DNA from 3 places in the Mesorhizobium sp. M1338 genome. Region 2 is predicted to be linked to each of the others. Evidence: predicted binding sites of a transcription regulator. Region 2 holds the regulator's gene; each other region holds the start of a gene.
What was found. The regulator HrcA, encoded in region 2, represses chaperone genes, less so after heat shock. The targets are predictions, from matches to a motif close to GTTAGCACTCNCNNNNNGNGAGTGCTAAC.
Positions count from the first base shown of each region.

Region 1: the regulator HrcA is predicted to act here: its motif matches at 1,922-1,950, upstream of NKH19_RS12795 (co-chaperone GroES).
Region 3: the regulator HrcA is predicted to act here: its motif matches at 2,068-2,096, upstream of groES (co-chaperone GroES).

Region 1 covers NZ_JAMYLL010000010.1:116,808-124,093, forward strand. The annotation lists gene groL (chaperonin GroEL) at 1-1,502, opposite strand, end outside; gene NKH19_RS12795 (co-chaperone GroES) at 1,553-1,867, opposite strand; gene soxR (redox-sensitive transcriptional activator SoxR) at 2,149-2,583, opposite strand; gene NKH19_RS12805 (SDR family NAD(P)-dependent oxidoreductase) at 2,668-3,390, shown strand; gene NKH19_RS12810 (S-adenosylmethionine:tRNA ribosyltransferase-isomerase) at 3,387-4,481, shown strand; gene NKH19_RS12815 (branched-chain amino acid ABC transporter substrate-binding protein) at 4,782-5,876, shown strand; gene NKH19_RS12820 (adenylate/guanylate cyclase domain-containing protein) at 5,957-7,286, shown strand, end outside.
Region 2 covers NZ_JAMYLL010000040.1:46,460-53,745, forward strand. The annotation lists gene NKH19_RS25785 (RNA polymerase sigma factor) at 1-1,164, shown strand, start outside; gene NKH19_RS25790 (glutathione S-transferase family protein) at 1,195-1,821, opposite strand; gene cysK (cysteine synthase A) at 1,952-2,932, opposite strand; gene NKH19_RS25800 (LysE family translocator) at 3,132-3,749, opposite strand; gene NKH19_RS25805 (PQQ-dependent sugar dehydrogenase) at 3,865-5,214, opposite strand; gene NKH19_RS25810 (hypothetical protein) at 5,328-5,525, opposite strand; gene hrcA (heat-inducible transcriptional repressor HrcA) at 5,609-6,691, opposite strand; gene rph (ribonuclease PH) at 6,873-7,286, shown strand, end outside.
Region 3 covers NZ_JAMYLL010000016.1:107,699-114,984, reverse strand. The annotation lists gene groL (chaperonin GroEL) at 1-1,646, opposite strand, end outside; gene groES (co-chaperone GroES) at 1,709-2,005, opposite strand; gene NKH19_RS17010 (class I SAM-dependent methyltransferase) at 2,171-2,968, opposite strand; gene NKH19_RS17005 (ATP-grasp domain-containing protein) at 3,053-3,904, shown strand; gene NKH19_RS17000 (TetR/AcrR family transcriptional regulator) at 3,921-4,547, opposite strand; gene NKH19_RS16995 (MFS transporter) at 4,674-5,861, shown strand; gene NKH19_RS16990 (D-arabinono-1,4-lactone oxidase) at 5,874-7,175, shown strand; gene NKH19_RS16985 (DSD1 family PLP-dependent enzyme) at 7,172-7,286, shown strand, end outside.

The sequences.
Region 1 (7,286 bases), on a different contig from region 2:
ACGACCTTGGCGGGGTCGACGATACCGGCCTTGATCATGTCGACGTAGAGTTCGGTCTGAGCATCGAAACCTTGATTGTGATCCTTGCTGTCCATGAGTTTCCCAACGACGATCGAGCCTTCGACGCCGGAATTCTCGGCGATCTGGCGGATCGGCGCCTCGAGCGCCCGCAGCACGATCGAAATGCCGGCATTCACATCGGCATTGGCGCCGGTCAGCCCGTTGAGGGCCGACCTAGCGCGCAGGAGTGCTACACCGCCGCCGGGAACGATGCCTTCTTCCACTGCGGCGCGCGTGGCGTTCAGCGCATCATCGATGCGGTCCTTCTTTTCCTTGACTTCCGTCTCGGTGGCGCCGCCGACGCGAATGACGGCAACGCCGCCGGCGAGTTTCGCCAGCCGCTCCTGCAGCTTTTCCTTGTCGTAGTCGGAGGTGGTTTCCTCGATCTGCCCCTTGATCTGGGAGATGCGCGCCTGGATGGTGGCCTTCTCGCCGGCACCGTCGATGATCGTGGTGGTGTCCTTCTCGATGAGGACGCGCTTGGCGCGGCCGAGCATGTCAATGGTGACGTTTTCGAGCTTGATGCCGAGGTCTTCGGAAATCATCTGGCCGGCGGTGAGCACCGCGATATCTTCCAGCATGGCCTTGCGGCGGTCGCCGAATCCCGGCGCTTTGACGGCCGCGACCTTCAGGCCGCCGCGCAATTTGTTGACCACCAGGGTCGCCAGCGCTTCGCCTTCGACGTCCTCGGAGATGATCAGCAGTGGCTTGCCGCTCTGCACCACCGCTTCGAGGATCGGCAGCATCGCCTGCAGATTGCCGAGCTTCTTTTCATGGATGAGGACGTAAGGGTCCTCCAGTTCGGCGCGCATCTTTTCGGCATTGGTGACGAAATAGGGCGAGAGATAGCCACGGTCGAATTGCATGCCTTCGACGACATCGAGTTCGGTCTCGGCGGTCTTGGCTTCCTCGACGGTGATCACGCCCTCATTGCCGACCTTGTTCATCGCCTTGGCGATCATGGCGCCGACCGACGCGTCGCCATTGGCGGCGATCGTACCAACCTGGGCGATCTCGTCCGAAGATTTGACTTTCCTGGCCCAGGCTTGAATGTCCTTCACCACGGCAGCCACAGCAAGATCGATGCCGCGCTTGAGATCCATCGGGTTCATGCCGGCGGCAACGAATTTGGCGCCCTCGCGCAGGATCGAAGCGGCCAGCACCGTGGCGGTGGTGGTGCCGTCACCGGCCAGGTCGTTGGTCTTCGAGGCCACTTCACGGACCATCTGCGCGCCCATGTTCTCGAACTTGTCGGCAAGCTCGATTTCCTTGGCGACGGCGACCCCGTCCTTGGTGATGCGCGGCGCGCCATAGGCCTTGTCGATGACGACGTTGCGCCCCTTGGGACCGAGCGTGACCTTCACCGCATTGTTGAGGATCTCGACACCGCGCAGCATGCGGTCGCGCGCATCGGTAGCGAATTTGATTTCCTTGGCAGACATGATTTTACGTCCAGTTCAGTCTAGAAATTAGCAGAGCGCAAATCGCCCGGTCAGGCGGCTTTCTTGGCCGCTTTGGTTTTCTCGACGATGCCCATAATGTCGCTCTCCTTCATGATCAGAAGGTCCTCGCCGTCAATCTTGACCTCGGTGCCGGACCACTTGCCGAACAAGATGAAGTCGCCGGCCTTGACGTCGAGCGGGATCAGCTTGCCGCTTTCGTCGCGCGCGCCCGGCCCGACGGCGATCACTTCGCCTTCCTGCGGCTTTTCCTTGGCGGTGTCGGGAATGATGATTCCGCCCTTGGATTTTTTGTCGCCTTCCGCCCGCCGAATGACGACGCGGTCGTGGAGTGGTCGGAATTTCATTGGGGTTCTTTCTGCCGCCGCACACTGAGCGACTGCAACGCTTAACATAGCCCCTTTGGCACTCGAATGATAGGAGCGCCAAATTTTCCAGGCTTGCCTGGCGACGCGTCGGCGCGTTCAACGGCGCATATTGCTATTCACTCGATTGCAAGGCCGTCGAGCGGTGGAGAAAGTCAGCGACGAACAATACCGCCGCTGAACCTTACCGGGGCCGCAGCGTCTCGCACTTGGCGAAGTCTTGCGCTGCCGAGTTCTGCAATAGTGACAGGCACGCTGCCAACTCACCCCAGCCAATACCTCGGCCCCGGCCCCTTGCGTCCTGCCATATCGGCAGGGTTCGCAAGGCTACACCGGTCGATCGACAGGCAGCCGCAACCGATGCACTCGGTAAGCCCCGACCTCAGGCGCTGCAACTCGGCGATGCGCTGGTCGATGTGCTTGGTCCACTGGCCCGATAACCGCGACCAATCCCGACGCGACGGCACGCGATCGGCTGGCAACTTGGCCAGCTCGGCGCCGATCTCCTCAAGCGTCAGCCCAATTCGCTGCGCGAAGACGATGAAGGCGATCCGGCGCAGCACGGATCGCGGGTAGCGCCTGTGTCCCGAGCCGGCCCGCTCGGACGCGATCAGCCCGCGCTCCTCGTAGAAGCGCAGGGCCGATGATGCGACGCCGCTGCGCCGCGCCACGTCGGTGATGGTCAGCATGGAATCCATGCATGAACGAAAGCACAATTCCCGCTTGACTTCAAGTTAACTTGAACTTGTAGCAAGGGCATACGGATTAAAGGAGCATTGGCAATGCAGACGAATATCGAACTTCAGGGACTTCGCGTGGCGGTCACGGGCGGCACCTCCGGGCTCGGAGTGGCGCTTGTGCGGCAGCTGGCCGCGCAGGGTGCGTGCGTGGCCTTCGTCGCTCGCGCCGCCGCGAATGTCGCACGCATCGCTGACGAGACGGGCGCGCACGGCATTGTCGGCGACGTCGGCAAGAAGGAGGACATCTACCTGATCGCGTTGCAGGTCACTGCCGGGCTCGGCGGGCTCGATGTCCTGATCAACAATGCCTCAAGCCTCGGCCCTGTCCCTCTGGCGCTCCTTGCCGATACCGAGTGCGAGGAGCTGGAAACGGCGCTCGCGGTCAATCTCGTCGGCGCGTTCCGGCTGACGAAAGCTCTGTTCGGTGCGCTTGCCGCGTCCGCGCGCGAGGGCCGCGGCGCGCTGGTCATCAACATTTCCAGCGACGCCGCGGTGAACGCCTATCCCGGCTGGGGAGCATACGGCGCGAGCAAGGCCGCTCTTGCCCATCTGACGGCGATTTGGGACGAGGAGGCGAAAGCAGACGGCATCCGGCTCCTCGCGCTTGACCCCGGCGACATGGACACCCCACTGCACGCGCTCGCGATCCCTGATGCTGATCCGGCGACCTTGAAGCGCCCCGAGCAGGCAGCTGCCGAGATCATCGAAAAGATGCTCGACGCGTTGCCGGTCCGCTCTATGCTTCTCGCCGGAGCACATGGATGATTGCCGCCGATCGTCCCGATCGGCGCTCCGCCAGGCTGTTCGTCGTCGAGGCGGACGGCATGATGCGCGACCTACGGCGCGCTGGACTCGCGACGCTGTTCAACCCCGGCGATCTGGTCGTCGCCAATGACGCCGCGACCTTGCCTGCCAGCTTGCACGGCACGCATGTTCCAAGCGGTGAGGCGATCGAGATCCGCCTGGCGGGCTGGCTGTCACTTCCCGACCCAACCCGTTTCGTGGCGATTGCCTTCGGTTCGGGCGATCACCGCACGCGCACGGAAGACCGGCTGCCTCCACCTCCGCTGTCACCAGGCGATCGCCTCCGGCTCGGCTCGCTTGACGCTGTCGTCGAGCGCCTTCTCGACCATCCACGCCTTCTCGAGTTGCACTTCCCAGGCAACCGCGCAGCGGTGCTTGCAGGACTGGCGCAGCACGGCCAGCCGATCCAATACGCGCATGTTCCCGAGCCGTTGGCACTGTGGGATGTTTGGACGAAGATTGCCGCCGGGCCGGTCGCGTTCGAGGCGCCGTCGGCAGGCTTCGCGCTCGACTGGCGCACGCTCCAAGCCTGGCGTCGGCACGACGTTGGCTTTGCAACACTCACGCATGCTGCGGGCGTCTCTTCCACCGGCGATCCCGCGCTCGACTCGCGCCTTCCCTTCGACGAGCCATACCGCATCCCTGGGCGCACCGCGGCGCAGGTCGCGCGGGCGAAGCTGCGCGGCAGCCGCATCATTGCGATCGGCACGAGCGTAGTGCGCGCACTTGAGGCAGCCGCCAATCCCGGCGGCAATGTGCGTGCCGGAAATGGCATTGCGACAGGGCGCATCGCGCGGGGCACGCGGCTTCGCGTGGTCGATGCGATTCTCACAGGCGTCCACCAGCCCGGCGAAAGCCATTTCGAACTCCTGCGCGCCTTTGCCGATGATGCTCTGCTCGCCAAGGCCTCCGCAGCCTTCACCGCGTATCGATACCGCGCGCATGAATTCGGCGATTCCATGCTGCTCAATCGCCAACCGCTGCTTCTATCGCGCGAACGGAACCGTGCCGAGGTGCTCGAGACGAAGCCTCTACTCGAGGCGTGGCTATGATGTCGGCAGGTTCGGTGGCATTTCGGGCGCTCGGCGCGCGAGAAGGTCGGAGCTATGTTGCAGCGGATGAAGATTCGGAATTTGACCCAATCACGACGCTCCCTCCGGTCAGCGGCAACGTCCGGATTTGGCGCGCGATTCCGACCTCAGCGAACGAAGTTATGACAAGCCATTCCAGTTTATGATCGCTCCGCCAAAAATTGGGTGTGCGCTGCAATAGCAGCCGAGATAGTCGCGCTTGCCGAAGGGGCTGTCGGCTCTGACGGGATTGGCGTAAGCTATAGTTAAGGGGGTGCACACATGCACCGCATCATCGCCATAGCGATCGTCGCGCTCGCGGCCGCGTTCAGCTCCGCGCGAGCGGAGGTGCTGATCGGCGTCTCGGCTGCGATGACGGGACGGCTCGCCTGGATCGGCGAGCAGGGACAGCGCGGCGCGGAGATGGCAGTGGCCGACGTCAACACGGCGGGCGGCGTGCTCGGCCAGAAGGTGAGGCTCATTTCCGTCGACGACTTCTGCGATCCCGAGCAAGCTGTGGCGGCCGCCAAGAAGCTGGTGGCTGACGGGGTCGTGCTCGTCGTCGGGCATTATTGCTCCGGGGCCTCGATCCCCGCATCAAAAGTGTACGAGGAGGCGGGCGTCGTTGAGATATCTCCAGGCTCGACCAATCCGCAGCTGACCGAACAGGGCCGCGCCAATGTCTTTCGCACCATTGGCCGCGACGACGCGCAAGGTATCGTCGCCGGCAACTACCTTGCCGATCGCTGGGGCAACAAGAAGATTGCGATTCTCCACGACAACTCGACCTATGGGAAGGGTCTCGCCGACGAGACCAGGAAGCAGCTAAACAAGCGGGGCGTGACTGAGGCCGTTTACGACGCATACATTCCCGGGAAGGACGACTATTCGGCCGAGGTCGCTGCGTTGCAGACCGCCGGCGTCTCCGCCTTATATGTGGGTGGGTATCATGCCGAGGTTGCGCTGATTGCTCGCGCTGCACACGACAATGGCTACACGGTTCAGCTCATATCCGGAGATGCTTTGGCGACCGAGGAATTTGCCCTGATCGCCGGCCCCGCGGCGGAGGGGACCCTCTTCACGTTCCCGGCGGACCCGAGGCGAAGCCCCGAAGCGGCCGCGGTCGTTGAGCAGTTCCGTGCGGAGAATTTCGAACCCGCGGGCTACACGCTGTTGAGCTACTGCGCGGTCCAGGTTTGGGCCCAGGCAGTCTCGAAGGCAGGTTCGCTGGAGCACAAGGCCGTCATTGCGGCACTGCACGAACAGGAATTCGACACCGTCATCGGCCGGGTTGATTTCGACGACAAGGGCGACCTCACGAAGCAGAGCTGGGTTTGGTACGTCTGGCGCGGCGGAGAGTACGTGCCGGTTGAATAGGATTCGCTGATCGCCGGCGTGCCGGCTGAGATGTCTAGTCGATGCAGACCAGAGTGGCCGAACTGTCGCGACTCACCGAGATGCTTGAACGCCTCGGCATACGCGGCCGGCTGTTGCTCGCCTTTTTCGGGATCAGCGCCCTTGCGGTGCTGGCAACCGCTGCGGCGCTTTATGCCTTCCTCCAGGTTGGCGACGTCGTCGACCGAATTACCACGGATCGAGTGCCGTCGGCGCTCGCCTCCCTCCAGCTTTCGCGCCAAGCCGAACGGGTCGCTGCTGCCGCGCCATCGGTGCTGGCAGCGACAAGCAGGGCTCAGCACAGCGAGGTCTCGGCTGCCGTGGCGCTCGAGATGTCCCGCCTCGAGGCCCTGCGCACGGACCTCCGTGATGCCACGTTGGGCACAGTGCCTTTGGCCGAGATCGAGGAAGCCGTGATTGTTCTGAGGCGCAACCTGAAGGAGCTCGACTCTCTTGTTGTCGCCCGGCTCGACGTGGTCGCCCGCAAGGAGGAGCTCCTGAATCGCCTCGCCGCGACGACGACCGGAAGCCAGCGCCTTGTCGCCACCAGCATCCTAGTGATGGATTCCAGGCTTCCGCAATGGCGGGCGGTCGCGGCCGACACGTCGCTGTCGCCCGATCGACGCGCAGCGGCGATGACCGACCTGGTCCAGGCGATTGCGGCCTACATCCCCCAGCAGAAGGCGCAGTTGGAGATCTCGGCGGTCAACGACGCGCTGGTGAAGGTCGCGAACGCGCCGACGCCGGGCGACCTGGCGTTGATCCTTTTTCCGCTACGCCGTTCGCTCACTGCTCTTGAAAAGGTTTCCACGGAGATCGACGAAAAGCTGCGGACCCGCTTCCGGCAGCGTGTCGACGAATTCAAGGGTTTGACCGACGGCGAGGACAGCATCCCCAAGGCGCGGGAGGACGAGTTCGCTGTCCTGGCACAGGGCGAAAGGCTTCTGGTCGAGAACAATCGACTGTCGCGCAATCTCACCGCTGGCGTCGATCGCCTGGTCGCCACCGCAGACCAGGAGATCGCTGCGTCCGGTCGCGAAGCCGCGCTCGTCCAGCGCTACGGCACCGCGGTTGTGCTCGGCTCCGCCTTCCTCAGCCTCCTGAGTTCGGTTCTGGTTGTCTGGCTCTATGTCGACCGCAGCCTCCTCGCCCGACTGGGGGCCGTGAGCCAGGGCATGCTCGCGATTGCGGGGGGCAACCTTCGTGCGCCGCTGCCAGCCGCGGGCAGCGACGAAATCGGGCGCATGGCCGAAGCGCTGAGACTCTTCCGGGATACTGCTGTCGAGGTCGAGGAAAAGAACCTGCGCGAAATAGCGGAAGCTCGCCAGCGGCTCATCGATGCCATCGAAAGCATCTCCGAAGGATTCGCTCTGTACGACCGGGAGGACCGGC
Region 2 (7,286 bases):
GCGGCGCGCACGCGTGACGTGGCCGCCGCCGAGGACGCGCTGGCTGACGCCTTTGCCGCGGCGCTCGAACGCTGGCCACGAACCGGCGTGCCCGAAAAGCCGGAAGCTTGGCTGCTGGCGGTGGCAAGGCGGCGCCGCGTCGATGCGGTGCGGCGGCGGCTGACCAGCGAGGCCGGCCGCGAGCATCTCAAGCTGATTGCCGAGGAGATGGAGGCGCGCATGACCGACGAAGACCTTCCCGACGAACGGCTGCGGCTGATGTTCGCCTGCGCCCATCCGGCAATCGAGCCCGGCATTCGTTCGCCGCTGATCCTGCAGACCGTGCTCGGGTTCGACGCGGCAACGATCGCCTCCGCCTTCCTGGTGTCACCGGCAACGATGGGCCAGCGCCTGGTGCGCGCCAAGAACCGCATCCGTGAAACCGGCATTCCGTTCCGCGTTCCAGACCGGACCGAACTCGGCGAAAGGCTGGATGCGGTGCTGGAAGCGATCTACGCCGCCTTTGCAGAAGGCTGGTCCGATCCCGCGGGCACCGAAACGCGGCGCCGCAATCTGGCCAGCGAAGGCATCTGGCTCGGCCGCCTGATGGCTTCGCTGATGCCGGAAGAGCCCGAGGCGCTGGGCCTGCTGTCGCTGATGCTGTTCGCCGAGGCGCGGCGCGCGGCACGGCGCGATGCGGCCGGAGATTATGTTCCGCTGGCCGAGCAGGATCATACGCTGTGGGATGGCGCTTTGGTCGACGAAGCGGAATCCCTGCTCCGCCGCGCCGCCACCATGGGCGTCATCGGCCGCTACCAGCTTGAGGCGGCGGTTCAGTCCGCACATGCGGCACGACGGCTGACCGGCCGCACCGACTGGGTGGCGGTACGCGAGCTCTACGACGCGCTGCTCTCGATCGCGGGATCACCGGTGGTGGCGATCAACCGCGCGGTGGCGATCGCCGAGGCCGAGGGTGCCGTGGCTGGACTGGCGGCCCTCTACGTGCTGGGCGACGACAAGCGGCTAGATGAGTATCAGCCCTATTGGGCAGCCCGCGCCGGTCTCCTGGCCAGGCTCGGCCAGGCACCGCAGGCATGCGAAGCCTATGACAGGGCGATCGGCCTCGAGCGCGACCCAGCGGTGCGCCGGTTCCTGCAGGGCAAAAGGGCGGTGCTGCGAAATTGAGCCTCGCCAAGGCGGCGCTTTGCCGTCCGTTCAGCCTGGCCACATCTCATGCGATGTGTTGAGCGTCTTCATCAGGGGATGCTCGCGCAGCTTCGACCACAGACGCTCGATATCAGGCCAGGTCGCCCGCGCCCTTTCGGCGTCGGGATGCCAGGCCACCAGCATGGCGAGGTAGATGTCCGCGAGCGACATTCGGTCGCCGACCAGCCAGTCACGGCCTTCGAGAGAGGCATCGAGGACGGCGAAGCCGCGGTCCATCTCGGCGACGGCTGCCTGCTTGACCGCGTTGGTGCCTTCGGCATCGGTCGTGTAACGATGCGCGTAGTAAAGCCGTAGGATCGCCGGATAGAGCACTGATGACATGAAGGCCATCCAGCGGAGGAAGTCGGCGCGGGCAGGCGCGTCGGCCGCCGGCGCCAGGCTGGCATTGGGATGACGCTCGGCAAGCAGGATGCAGATCGCCGCCGATTCGGTCATCGAGCTTCCGTCCGGCAACGTCAGCACCGGCACTTGGTTCAAGGGGCTGATGTCGAGGAAGGCCGGATCGGGCCGGTCCGTCTTCGGCACGTCGATCTGCTCGAACGGCGCGTTCGCCAGCGCCAGCGCCGCCTCGACGACGAAGCCGCCGCTGCCCGGACGAGTGTAGAGCTTGTGCATGAAATCCTCCCGGGCCGCGAAAGGCGGACCGGTGGGATATGAACCGGAAGCAGGGTGCTGCTCAAGCCGGTGGCTGGCGCCACGAGGGACTTTTTTCAGCGGGCCAGCCTAGTCGCGAAGAAGCGTAGGACTACGAGCCCAGCCCCTCGAACAGGATGGTCGACAGATAACGCTCGGCGAAGGACGGGATGACCACGACCAGGTTCTTGCCCTTGTTCTCCGGCCGCGAGCCGACGACGATGGCCGCCTGCAGGGCGGCGCCCGACGAGATGCCGACCGGTACGCCTTCGAGTCGGGCGACGAGGCGGGCATTTGCGACCGAATCCTCGTTCGACACCGTGACGATCTCGTCATAGATCGTCGTGTCGAGGATTTTGGGCGCAAAGCCGGCGCCGATGCCCTGGATCTTGTGGGGGCCGGGCTGGCCACCCGACAGAACCGGTGAGGAGTCCGGCTCGACCGCGACGACATGCACCGAGGGCTTGCGCTTCTTCAGCACCTGGCCGACGCCGGTGATGGTGCCGCCGGTACCGATGCCGGCGACGAAGATATCGACCTCGCCATGCGTGTCGTTCCAGATTTCCTCGGCCGTCGTCGTGCGATGGATTTCCGGATTGGCGGGGTTCTCGAACTGCTGCGGGATGATCGCGTTGGGGATCGTCGCGGCCAGTTCATCGGCCTTGGCGATGGCGCCCTTCATGCCTTTCGGGCCCTCGGTCAGCACCAGCTCGGCGCCAAGCAGCGCCAGCATTTTCCGGCGCTCGATCGACATCGTTTCCGGCATCGTCAGGATCAGTTTGTAGCCCTTGGCGGCGGCGGCGAAGGCAAGCGCTATGCCGGTGTTGCCCGACGTCGGTTCGATCAGCGTGGTTTTGCCGGGAGAAATCTTGCCGGCTGCCTCCAGCGCCTCGATCATCGCCACGCCGATGCGGTCCTTGACCGAGGAGATCGGATTGAAGAATTCGAGCTTGGCGATCAGATTGGCGACGATGCCCTTTTCCCGAGCGAACTTGTCGAGCCGCACCAGGGGCGTGTCGCCGATCGTATCGGTGATGGAATCGTAGACACGGCCGCGACCGGGTAAACGGGCAGAGGTGACGGGCTTGTTCATTGGTTTCGCTCCCAGAATTTCAGGCAAGTGGAGAATTTCAGGCAAATGGAATTCAAGCCGGCAAGATAGGGCCTTCGGCCGCGCAAGATAGACTGTCGGCTGAAAATATCCGAGTGGGACCTGTGTCGAAAACGTCGCGCCCCCGGAAAAGCATTTCGCGAAAAGGCCTGTTTACGAAATACTTTGGCCGAAAAGCCCTCTATTGCCGGGCGGCAATCGCCGCGGCGGCGCCGACCATGAAGCCGGCGGCGGTGCGGTTCAGCGCCTTGAGCGCGCGCGGCGACTTCAGGAACCAGCGCGCCTTGGCCGCCAGCGCCAGATACGGCACCAGCACCACCAGAAGCACGACGACCGTCAGCGCGACAAGAATGCCGTAATCGGTCAGTGTGATGGTCTTCAGGTCGACGATGGTCGGCGTGATCGCGAGGTAGAAGACCATCGTCTTCGGATTGCTGAGCGTGACGGTCAGGCCGGCAAGGAAGCTCGACAGCAGCCCGCCCTTGCCCTTCTTCGCCTCGACGGTCTCGGGCGTGATGCCGCTGTTCCAGAAGCGCCAGCCGAGGAAGGCGAGGTAAGCGACACCGAGCCATTTGATGGCGAGAAAAACCATGCCGAAGGTCTGCGCGACGAAGGCGAGACCGAGCACCACGGCGGTCAGATAGGTGAGGTCGCCAGCCATCAGGCCAAAGGACATCGCCAGGGATGAGCGGAAGCCGGAGCCGAGCGCACGCGCGACGAGCGCGGCGACGCCGGGGCCAGGAATGGCGGCGGCGATGCCGAGAGCGGCACTGTAGGCGAGGAATCCGGTGAGGGTCATGGTTGTGGCCTTGCGCGCGACGCTGCTATCGCAGCCTCCTATCGCACAAAGTCCGCCAGACGTGAATTCCCTGCCCCCGAATTCGATTGCACCACGCCGGCATGCGAATTTGCGCTCAGGAGCGGCCGCCGTCATGGGTGACGCGCCAGATGGTGCCGTTGCCGTCCTCGGTCACGATCAGCGCGCCGTCCTTCGCCACCGCCACGCCGACCGGCCGACCCCAGACCTCGCCGTTGGAGACGACGAAGCCGGTGATGAAATCCTCGTATTCGCCGGTCGGCTTGCCGTCGCTGAACAGCAATCTCACCACCTTGTAGCCGGTCCTGTTGCCACGGTTCCATGAGCCGTGCAGAGCGACAAAGGCGTCACCCTTGTATTCGGACGGAAAGCTCTTCCCTTCGTAGAAGGCGATGTTGAGCGGCGCCGAATGTGCTTGCATCAGCACGTCGGGAATGGTCGCCTTGCCGGCAAGATCGGGGCGCGCGCCCTTGTGGCGCGGATCCTCGTTGTTGCCGATATAGTACCAGGGCCAGCCATAGAAGGCGCCCTCCTTGACCACGGTCGCATATTCGGGCGGCACATTGTCGCCGAGCGCATCGCGTTCGTTGACGACGCACCACAGCGCGCCGGTCGCCGGCTGCACGGCCATGCCCGAACAGTTGCGCAGGCCAGTGGCGACGATGCGACCGTTCTTGCCGTTGGGATCGAAAGCCAGCACAGCCGCGCGGCCATCCTCGGGACCCCAGGCAGCGCCGAGCGGCTGCGACTTCGCCCAGGCGTCGAGGCCGCCTTCCGGTTCGTTGCCCATATCCTGCGCGGCGTTCGAACCAGACCCGACCGATAGATAAAGCGTCTTGCCGTCCGGCGAGAAAGCGATATCGCGGGTCCAGTGATGACTTGAAGGGATGTCGTCGACGATGGCCTCCGGATCGCCTGATGCCTTCAGGTCGCCATTGCGATAGGCAAAGCGCACCACGCTGTCGCTGTTGGCGACATAGACCCATTGCGGGTCGTTGCCCGGAGGATAGAAGCCAATGCCATAGGGCTGGTTGAGATTGCCGGCAAAGATGCCTTTCTCAATGGGCTTGGCACTGCCGTCGGCGAGGCGGTAGACGCGGATCTGGTTGCCTTCGCTGTCGGCGACGAACAGGTCTCCGTTCGGCGCGACGCGCACGACGCGCGGATTGTCGATGCCCGACGCGATCAGCTCGGCCGAAAAGCCCGGCGGCAGTTTCGGCTTGGCGCCTGCCGGTCTTTCGGCGAGGCCGGCGCTGTTGGAGGCGGAATTGGTGACGTCGGGCTTTGGCAGATCGTTCGGCTTGATCAGGCGGCGCACACCCGGCCTGTCGGCACGCCAGTCGCCGAAGGCGGCGGCACCTTTCAATACGGGCTCCGCCTGCTGGGCGAATGCAGCGGCGGTGAGAAACACCGCGGCGGAGATGGCCAGCCCGGCCAATCGGATCATTCAATCCTCCAAACCCGGTCACACAATGAACGGCCGCAAAGGGGCAAACGAGCGGTTTCGTCTGTTGTTCCGCGGCACACGATCAGTTGAAGTGAAAGCGGAGGTTTTTTGCCTCAGGTCCCAGCGGCGTAGAAATCGTCATCGAGACGTTTTTCCAGTTCGACGAGATCGGCCGGCAGCGGCAGGCCCATGGCGCGCATTTCCCGCAGTTTTTCACGCAACTGCTCCTGGATCTCGTGCTGGTCTTCCGGCTGGTTGACCATCTCCTCGAGCAGCAGGCTGATCCGGGCTTTGAATTCTTCGAGCGCCATTCTTTTTCTCCTCGGAGGCCTTAGGTTTGGATCTAAGGTGCTGAGATTCAGGTCAGGCCGGCATCCCCGGAATATCAATACACCTAGCGCAGCATGCGGGATATCAGCTGCGCCGTATAGTCGACCATCGGCACGATGCGGGCATAGTTGAGCCGGGTCGGGCCGATGACGCCGAGCGCGCCGACGACGCGGGCGTCTTTGTCGCGATAGGGCGCGACCACCAGCGATGAGCCGGACAGCGAGAACAGCTTGTTTTCCGAGCCGATGAAGATGCGCACGCCCGATCCTTCCTCGGCGAGGTCGAGCAACTGGATCAACCCGTCCTGCGTCTCCATGTCCTCGAACAAGTGCCGCAACAGTTCGATATCGGCCTGGGCGGTGACGTTTTCGAGCAGATTGGCGCGGCCGCGCACGATCAGCCGTGCCGGCAGGCCGCTGTCGGCGCCGGCCCACACCGCCAGCCCCTTTTCGACCAGGTCTTGCGACAGCGTGTCGAGGGCGGCCCTGGTCTCTTCCTTGATGCGGGCGATCTCGATCCGCGCCTCGGCCAGCGTGCGGCCGCGGATATGGGCGTTGAGGAAGTTCGAGGCCTCGTGCAGCTGCGAGACGGTGACGCCGGCGGGCAGCTCGACGACGCGGTTTTCGACATCGCCATTCTGCGACACCAGCACCGCCAGCGCCTTGGTCGGCTCGAGCTGGATGAATTCGATGTGCTTCAGCGCCACTTCGTTCTTGGCGGCAAGCACCAAGCCGGCGCCGCGCGACATGCCCGACAGCATCTGGCTGGCCTCGGTCAGCATGTGTTCCAGCGTCGCGCCCGAGCCGGATGCCCGCACCTGCGCCTCGATGGCGCGGCGCTCCTCGTCGGAGAGATCGCCAAGCTCCATGAAGGCGTCGACGAAGAAACGCAGGCCGGCCTGCGTCGGCAACCGGCCGGCCGAGATGTGCGGCGCGTAGATCAGACCGAGATGCTCGAGGTCGCTCATCACGTTACGGATGGTGGCCGGCGACAGCGAGGACGGCAGGATGCGCGACAGGCTGCGTGATCCCACGGGTTCGCCGTCCTTGAGATAGGAATCGACGATGCGCCGGAAGATGTCGCGCGAGCGCATATCCAAAGATTGAAGCGCGGGCGACTGCGAACTCGGATCGACTGGCTTGGTCATTGCGGCCAAAAACCTCCGGCCCAAGGATATAGACTTCGCTACGGCCCGCGCAACCCGGTGTGCGCGCGTCAGATCACCCGGTGTCTGTGTCGGATCGTCGGGCCATTTTCCTTTGCGCCGTGCGTCCCATGCGGTTACAAGCCGGCCAAGATTCCGAAAATGATACAAGAAAGCAGCCTGAATGCGCCCTTCCAAACGCCAATTCGACGAAATGCGCGCCATCTCCTTCGAGCGCGGCGTCTCCAAGCATGCCGAAGGCTCGTGCCTGGTGAAGTTCGGCGACACGCATGTCCTGTGCACGGCCAGCCTCGAAGAGAAGGTGCCGGGCTGGATGCGCAATTCCGGCAAGGGCTGGGTGACGGCGGAATACGGCATGCTGCCGCGCTCGACCGGCGAGCGCATGCGCCGCGAGGCTTCCGCCGGCAAGCAGGGCGGCCGCACGCTGGAGATCCAGCGGCTCATCGGCCGCTCCTTGCGTGCCGTGGTCGATCTGCAGGCGCTGGGCGAGCAGCAGATCACCGTCGACTGCGACGTCATCCAGGCCGATGGCGGCACCCGCACCGCCTCGATCACCGGCGGCTGGGTGGCGCTGTAT
Region 3 (7,286 bases), on a different contig from region 2:
ATGCCGCCCATGCCGCCCATGCCGCCGCCGCCCATGCCGCCAGGCATGCCGCCGCCAGCCGACTCCTTCTTCGGAGCCTCCGCGATCATGGCTTCGGTGGTGACCAGCAGGCCGGCGACCGAGGCCGCGTCCTGGAGAGCGGTACGAACGACCTTGACCGGATCGACGATACCCATGGCGATCATGTCGCCATAGTCGCCGGTCTGGGCGTTGTAGCCGAAGGTCGCGCCCTTGTTCTCAAGGATCTTGCCGGCAACGATCGATGCTTCCGCACCTGCGTTGGCCGCGATCTGGCGGGCCGGAGCCTGCAGCGCACGACGAACGATGTTGATGCCAGCGGCCTGGTCGGCATTGACGCCGGTGGCCTTGATGTTGGCCGAAGCGCGCAGCAGGGCTACGCCACCACCAGCAACGATGCCTTCTTCGACGGCCGCGCGGGTTGCGTTGAGGGCGTCATCGACGCGGTCCTTCTTTTCCTTGACTTCGACTTCCGTCGCACCGCCGACGCGGATCACCGCAACGCCGCCCGCGAGCTTCGCGAGACGTTCCTGCAGCTTCTCCTTGTCGTAGTCCGAAGTGGTCTCTTCGATCTGCTGCTTGATCTGGGCAACGCGGCCCTGGATCTCGGCCTTCTTGCCGGCGCCGTCGACGATGGTGGTGTTCTCCTTGGAGATCGACACCTTCTTGGCGCGGCCGAGCATGTTGAGGCCGACGTTCTCGAGCTTGATGCCGAGGTCTTCCGAGATGACCTGGCCACCGGTGAGGATGGCGATGTCTTCCAGCATGGCCTTGCGGCGATCACCGAAGCCCGGCGCCTTGACGGCGGCGATCTTCAGGCCGCCACGCAGCTTGTTGACGACCAGCGTGGCCAGGGCCTCGCCTTCGACGTCTTCCGAGATGATGAGCAGCGGCTTCGAGGTCTGCACGACGGCTTCGAGAACCGGCAGCATGGCCTGGAGGTTGGAGAGCTTCTTCTCGTGCAGGAGGATGTAGACGTCCTCGAGCTCGGCAACCATCTTGTCGGCGTTGGTGACGAAGTAGGGCGAGAGGTAGCCGCGATCGAACTGCATGCCTTCGACGACTTCGAGTTCGGTCTCGGCGGTCTTGGCTTCCTCAACCGTGATGACGCCTTCGTTGCCGACCTTCTGCATCGCTTCCGCGATCATCTTGCCGACCGACTCGTCGCCATTGGCCGAGATCGTGCCGACCTGGGCAACTTCCTCGGAGGTCTTGATCTTCTTGGCAGCCTTGCCGAGCGCCGCGACGACTTCGGTCACGGCCAGGTCGATGCCGCGCTTCAGGTCCATCGGGTTCATGCCGGCGGCAACGGCCTTGTGGCCTTCCTGGACGATCGACTGCGCCAGAACGGTCGCGGTCGTGGTGCCGTCGCCGGCGATGTCGTTGGTCTTCGAAGCAACTTCGCGGACCATCTGCGCGCCCATGTTCTCGAACTTGTCTTCAAGCTCGATTTCCTTGGCGACGGTGACGCCGTCCTTGGTGATGCGCGGCGCGCCGAACGACTTGTCGATGACGACGTTGCGGCCCTTGGGGCCGAGCGTGACCTTCACCGCGTCGGCGAGGATGTTGACGCCGCGCAGCATGCGCTCGCGGGCATCACGGGAAAATTTTACGTCTTTGGCAGCCATTTTTAGCTCCTGGCAGGGGCTTTGATTGAGCCCGGGAATTCAGTTGATGAAAAGGCCTGATATCAGCCGATGATGCCCATGATGTCGGATTCCTTCATGATCAGAAGGTCTTCGCCATTGAGCTTGACTTCGGTGCCCGACCACTTGCCGAACAGGATGCGGTCGCCAGTCTTGACGTCCAGCGGGACCAGCTTGCCAGCTTCGTCACGAGCGCCGGAGCCGACAGCGATGATCTCGCCTTCCTGCGGCTTTTCCTTTGCCGTGTCGGGGATGATGATCCCGCCAGCGGTCTTGGATTCGGATTCGACCCGGCGAACGACCACGCGGTCATGAAGCGGGCGGAACTTCGACTTTGCCATTTTTTCTTCCTCGATGAGAACGGTGAGAACAGTTCCTCCGTCCGGCGGCGCCGGACATATGAGTTAGCACTCACCAATGGCGAGTGCTAACGTGGCGCTGAAATAGGCCGCCGCCCTGCCAGAGTCAAGGCGGTCGGAGCGCCTCTTGGCACCTCGATGACGAACTTATCGGGGCTTGGCCGAACCGAACACCAGCAGCGGGCAACGCTCCGCCAGGGGATAGCTGCCGCTCGGCACGACGCGCACGTCGTCGAACCAGTTGCTCGCTTCCTCGATCAGCATTGCCAGCGTCGCGAAGCTGTAGCTTATGTCCGAGCCCGCATAGACGTCTATCGTGTTGATCGACACCATGGTCCAACCCGTCCTCGCGGCAAGAGCTTCGCGGTTGGGGAACAGGCTGTCGAAGGTGTCGCGGATCGTTCGCACCTTGATTGCGAAATCGCGGTCGTCGGTCGTGCACGCCATCGCGATCCGCCATTTGAGCGCGTGGAAATTCTCGACCCCGCCGGCCAGAACCAGAGCTTCGATGCCGCGCGGATCATCCGCCGTTTCCGGCCGAGCAAAAACGCGGATCGCCGCACGCCTGCCAGGCTTCAGCACCCTCGCGATTTCGCCAAACAGCGAACCGCGCGCGGCTTTGGAATCGACCGCCGACAGGCATCCGTCGCCGATGACGGCGTCGAAACTTGCCCGATCCACTGGCAGGTCAAGCCAGTTGCCGGCTATCGCCTTTCGCGATCCGTCGTCGCCGGCCCATACGCCGGAAATCATGGTGGCCGATTGATCGACCGCCAACATCGATCTGCCCAGGATTGCCAGTTCCGGCGTCACTCCAAGGAGCAGGACGTCGGCATTTTTCAGATCGAATTCGCGATCGAATATGCCGATGGTTTCCGCTGTTGGCCGGAGCGGCGCATCCAGAAGTTTCCAATGGCGGTGATAATTGTCCCAGTGATTTGTCATGCAATTTATTGGGCCATGGACGTCTAGATTTAGATACCCATCGGGGCTTAATAGAGGTTGTTGTATAAGCCAAGAGGTCGATGATTGGCGCGTATTCTCGTGGTCACCCATGAGCATGACCGATTCCTGGGCAGGCGCGACATCCTGCTGCGCAGGAGCAGCCCATACATGCTTTTCGACATTCTCGCCGAATTGAAAAGGCGCGGCCATTCGGTTCGGGTTCAGCAAGGTCTGTCGACGCCATTCAGCGCCGATATAGCGGTGTTGCATGTCGACGCCACGGTGACGCCCACGGACTATGTCGACTATGCATCAAGTTTTGCATTCTGCCTCAATATCGGGGCGGTCGACATATCCAAGCGTCGGATCAGCGGTGCATTGGTCGACAGAGCTGACAGCTGGCAAGGTCAGGTGATCGTCAAAAGCAATCTCAACAATCAGGGTATTCCGGAGACGTTCCTCAATCGGCAATCGCAACGCGCGGGCAAGCCTCAGCTATTTCCGGACATGCCTGTTCAGGAACCTTACGCGATCCATGAGTCGATCGGCGATATTCCACAAAGTATCTTTGACCGCGCCGATCTGGTCGTGGAAAAGTTCATTCCGGAAAGAGAGCGCGATGGCTTCGCGGCGCGCTTCTGGGTGTTCTGCGGAGACCGCGAGCGCTGCACGCGTTATGTATCGCCCAAGCCGTTGATCAAGGCATCCGAAACGATCCGACGTGAGCCTGTTCCGGTCCCCGATGAACTGCGTTCGCTGCGGCGCGCGCTCGGCTTCGATTATGGAAAATTCGATTTTGTGGTGCATGACGGCAGGGCGGTGCTGCTGGATGCGAACAAGACCCCCGGCCGTCCCAGCAATTTGAGGAGGATGTTCGCGGCAGGCGCTTCCGATCTGGCCGATGGGTTTGAGAGCCTGATCCGCGGTGTGCGATAGATCAATGATGGGTGTTCTACAAAAACAACCGCAGCTGCGTGTGAATGATCGAACGATAATCTTCGATCGTGCGGCGGCTTTCCGCTTCGCCCTCGGCAAGCGCCAGGCGCACGACACCGCCGGCGAGCTGGAAGATCAGGATGACCATGCGTTCGAACTGCTCGCGCTTCCCGGGCTCGAGCAGGGTGATGACATGGTCGCAGAACATCCTGGCTTGATGTCGGGTTTCGGCGATGTCGAGATTCTTGAGCGCCTTGTCGGCCTGGATGGCGTTCTGCAGATCCTGGATGGCCGGATCGCCGGCGACGCGGCTGAGATAATCGTCAAGCAGCCGGTCGGCGGCCACGATCACGTCCTTCGCCTCGCGGACGTCGGCGATGATCGCCGTCAGCCGGGCACGGCTGACTTCTGAAAACCGCTCGTAGAGCATCGCCAGGATCGCCGATTTGTTGGGAAAGTAATGGTAGACGGTGGCGATCGGCCCGCCCGCCAGCATGCCGACTTCCTTCATGGTGACGGCGTCGATGCCCTTCTCGCCGATCAGCCGCATGGTCGTCGACAGGATCGCGTCGATGCGCTCGCGGCTGCGTTCCTGCTTGGGCCTGCGCCGGGGCTCGGTGGCTGTTCTGTTCACTTCCGTCATGCACCGATCTTTCGCACGGGTTTTTCAAAATCCGGTTGACAAGAAATATGATCAAGTATCAGTTTCTAGAAATGCTGACAGGTTGTCAGTTTTTTTGCCGCGCGGCAAGGACGTTGGGAGGCGCCTTTGGCTTCGACAAATACCGGGCACTCGGGCAATGGCGACTGGCTGGTCGGCAATCCGACCGGCGCACAGCTTGCCTCGGCACTGTGGATCGGTTCGGTCGGCCTGCTCATCCTCGGGCTGCAGCCCGTGTTGCTCGGCGCGCTCTACACCGAGGGCCATGTCAGCGGCGATGAACTGGCGCTGGTCGCGACCGCCGAGATGATCGCCATTGCCATCGGTTCTGCTGTCGTGGCGATGCTGCTTTCGGCCCACAACATGCGCCGGAAAAGTGCCGTCCTTTTGCTGTTGCTGGCGCTGGCCAATGTGTGGACGGCCTATGCCGCAACCGCCAACACGCTGATCGGGGCCCGCGCCCTGGCCGGTCTTGCCGAGGGCGGTCTGGTGGCGGTCGCCACGGAGTTGATCGCCCGTTCGCGGCGCGCCGAGCGCATCGGCGGCTATTTCGTCACCATGCAGACACTGGCGCAATGCGCGCTTGCCCTGTTGCTGGCGCTTTATGTCATCCCGGCAGCCGGATCGGCGGGCGGCTTCCTCGTTCTTGCCGTCGTCTGCATCGCGTCGCTGGCGGTCGCCTTCACCGTCCCCGGGGACTACGCCGATCTGCCCAAGGAAGAGAATCTGGCCAATGTGCTGACGATTCCTTCGCTCACCGCGCTGCTGTCGGTGTTCTGCTACTTCATGTTCTTCGGTGCGGTCTGGGCCTTTCTGGAACCGCTTGGCGCGCAATACGGCATCGATGGCCGCACCGTCGGCCTGATCGTCTCCGCCAGCCTCGCGGCGCAGGTCCTGGGTGCGATGACGGCAACCGTTTTCGAGGCGCGCATCGATTATCGCTTGGCCATCGCCGCGATCGGTGCCATCGCGCTTGTCAGCTCGCTGGTTCTCGCCAGCGGACCTGGCCCCGCCACATTCTGGATCGCCGCCCTGGTCATGGGCTTCATCCTCTTGTTCATCGTGCCCTATCAGATCCGGCTGGCGATCACCGCCGACGAGACGCGCACCGCCGTGCTGCTGGTGCCCGCGGCCCAGCTGTTCGGCCTGGCGATCGGACCGATCGCCGCGTCGCTGCTCATCGACGGCAAGGACTTCCGGCCGGTGCCGGAATTCGCCGCCGCCAGTGCTGTGGCCAGCGTGGTGCTGCTCGGTCTGTTTATCCTCGTGACGCGGCGCCGCCGCGCCGTTGCCTGAGCGGGGAGCGCCATGTCGAACAGATGGAGCAACTGGTCGGGCATTGTCACCGCCGAACCGCGGTTGATCGCCAGTCCCGCCGATGCCGGCGAACTGGGCGATCTGGTGCGCACAGCGCCGGGTCCGATCCGCGTCGTCGGCGCCGGTCATTCCTTCACCCCGCTGGTGAAATCCAAGGGCACCATCCTGTCCTTGGAGAAATTGGAAGGGCTGGTCTCGCACGACGCCGAGAAACATCAGGCGCGGGTGCGGGCAGGGACCCGGCTCGGGCCGCTCATGCACATGCTGCAAGGCATCGGCCAGGGCCTGCCCAATATGGGCGATATCGACCGCCAGGCCATCGGCGGCGCGCTGGGCACGGCCACCCATGGCTCGGGACCGACGCTCGGTGCCTATCACACGCAGCTGGAGACGGTGCGGATTGTCGACGGGTTGGGCAAGCTGCGCGACTTCAAGCGGGCAGGGGACCAGGAGATGATCCATGCCATTGGTGTCGCGCTCGGCGCCTTCGGCGTGATGACCGAAGTAACGTTGAACAACATTGCCACCTACCGGCTGCGCCGCCGCAAATGGGTGCTGCCGATCACTGAGATGCTGCGGGACTTCGAGACGATGATGGCCGCCCATCGCTCGGCCGAATTCTACTACATTCCGTTTTCCGGTTACGCGCAGTTCATCGCCAGCGATCTCAGCGACGCGGCACCGACCCCGCGACCGCCGGAAGCGGATGAGGCCGGGTTGAGGACGCTGCGCCGGCTGCGCACCGCGCTCGCCTGGCTGCCGTCGCTGCGCGGCCGCCTCATCCGCTCGGCGGTCGCCAAATTTCCGGCCGAGGACTACGTGCAGGACTGGCTCAACGTCTATGCCAGCGACCGGCAGACCAAGTTCAACGAGATGGAATACCATTTGCCGTTCGAGGAGGGGCCGAAGGCGCTGGCCGAAATCATCGAGCTGACGGAGAAGCGCTTTCCCGAGGTCTATTTCCCGATGGAGGTGCGCAGCGTTGCGCCCGACGAATTCTGGCTGTCGCCATTCTATAGGAGGCCGACCTGCTCGATCGCCATCCACCATGACGCAGCGAACGATCCGCTGCCGTTCATGCGCGCAGTCGAGCCGATCTTCCGCAGATATGGCGGCAGGCCGCATTGGGGCAAGATGCACAGCCTGACAGCGGCGGAGCTGAAAAAGCTCTACCCGCGCTGGGAAGACGCCATGGCGGTGCGCCGCGACATCGATCCGCAAAACCGCTTCGTCTCGCCCTACATGGCCGGCCTGTTCGGCATCGAGCCCAGTCCTTTTGGCATCGAACGATGAGCGCCTATTTTTCCGCCCTGTCGGACGCACTGAAGACCGCCGGCATCTTCCAGCCCTGCCTGGTGCTGGATATCGGCCGGCTGGACCGCAATATCGCACTGGTGAAAGAGC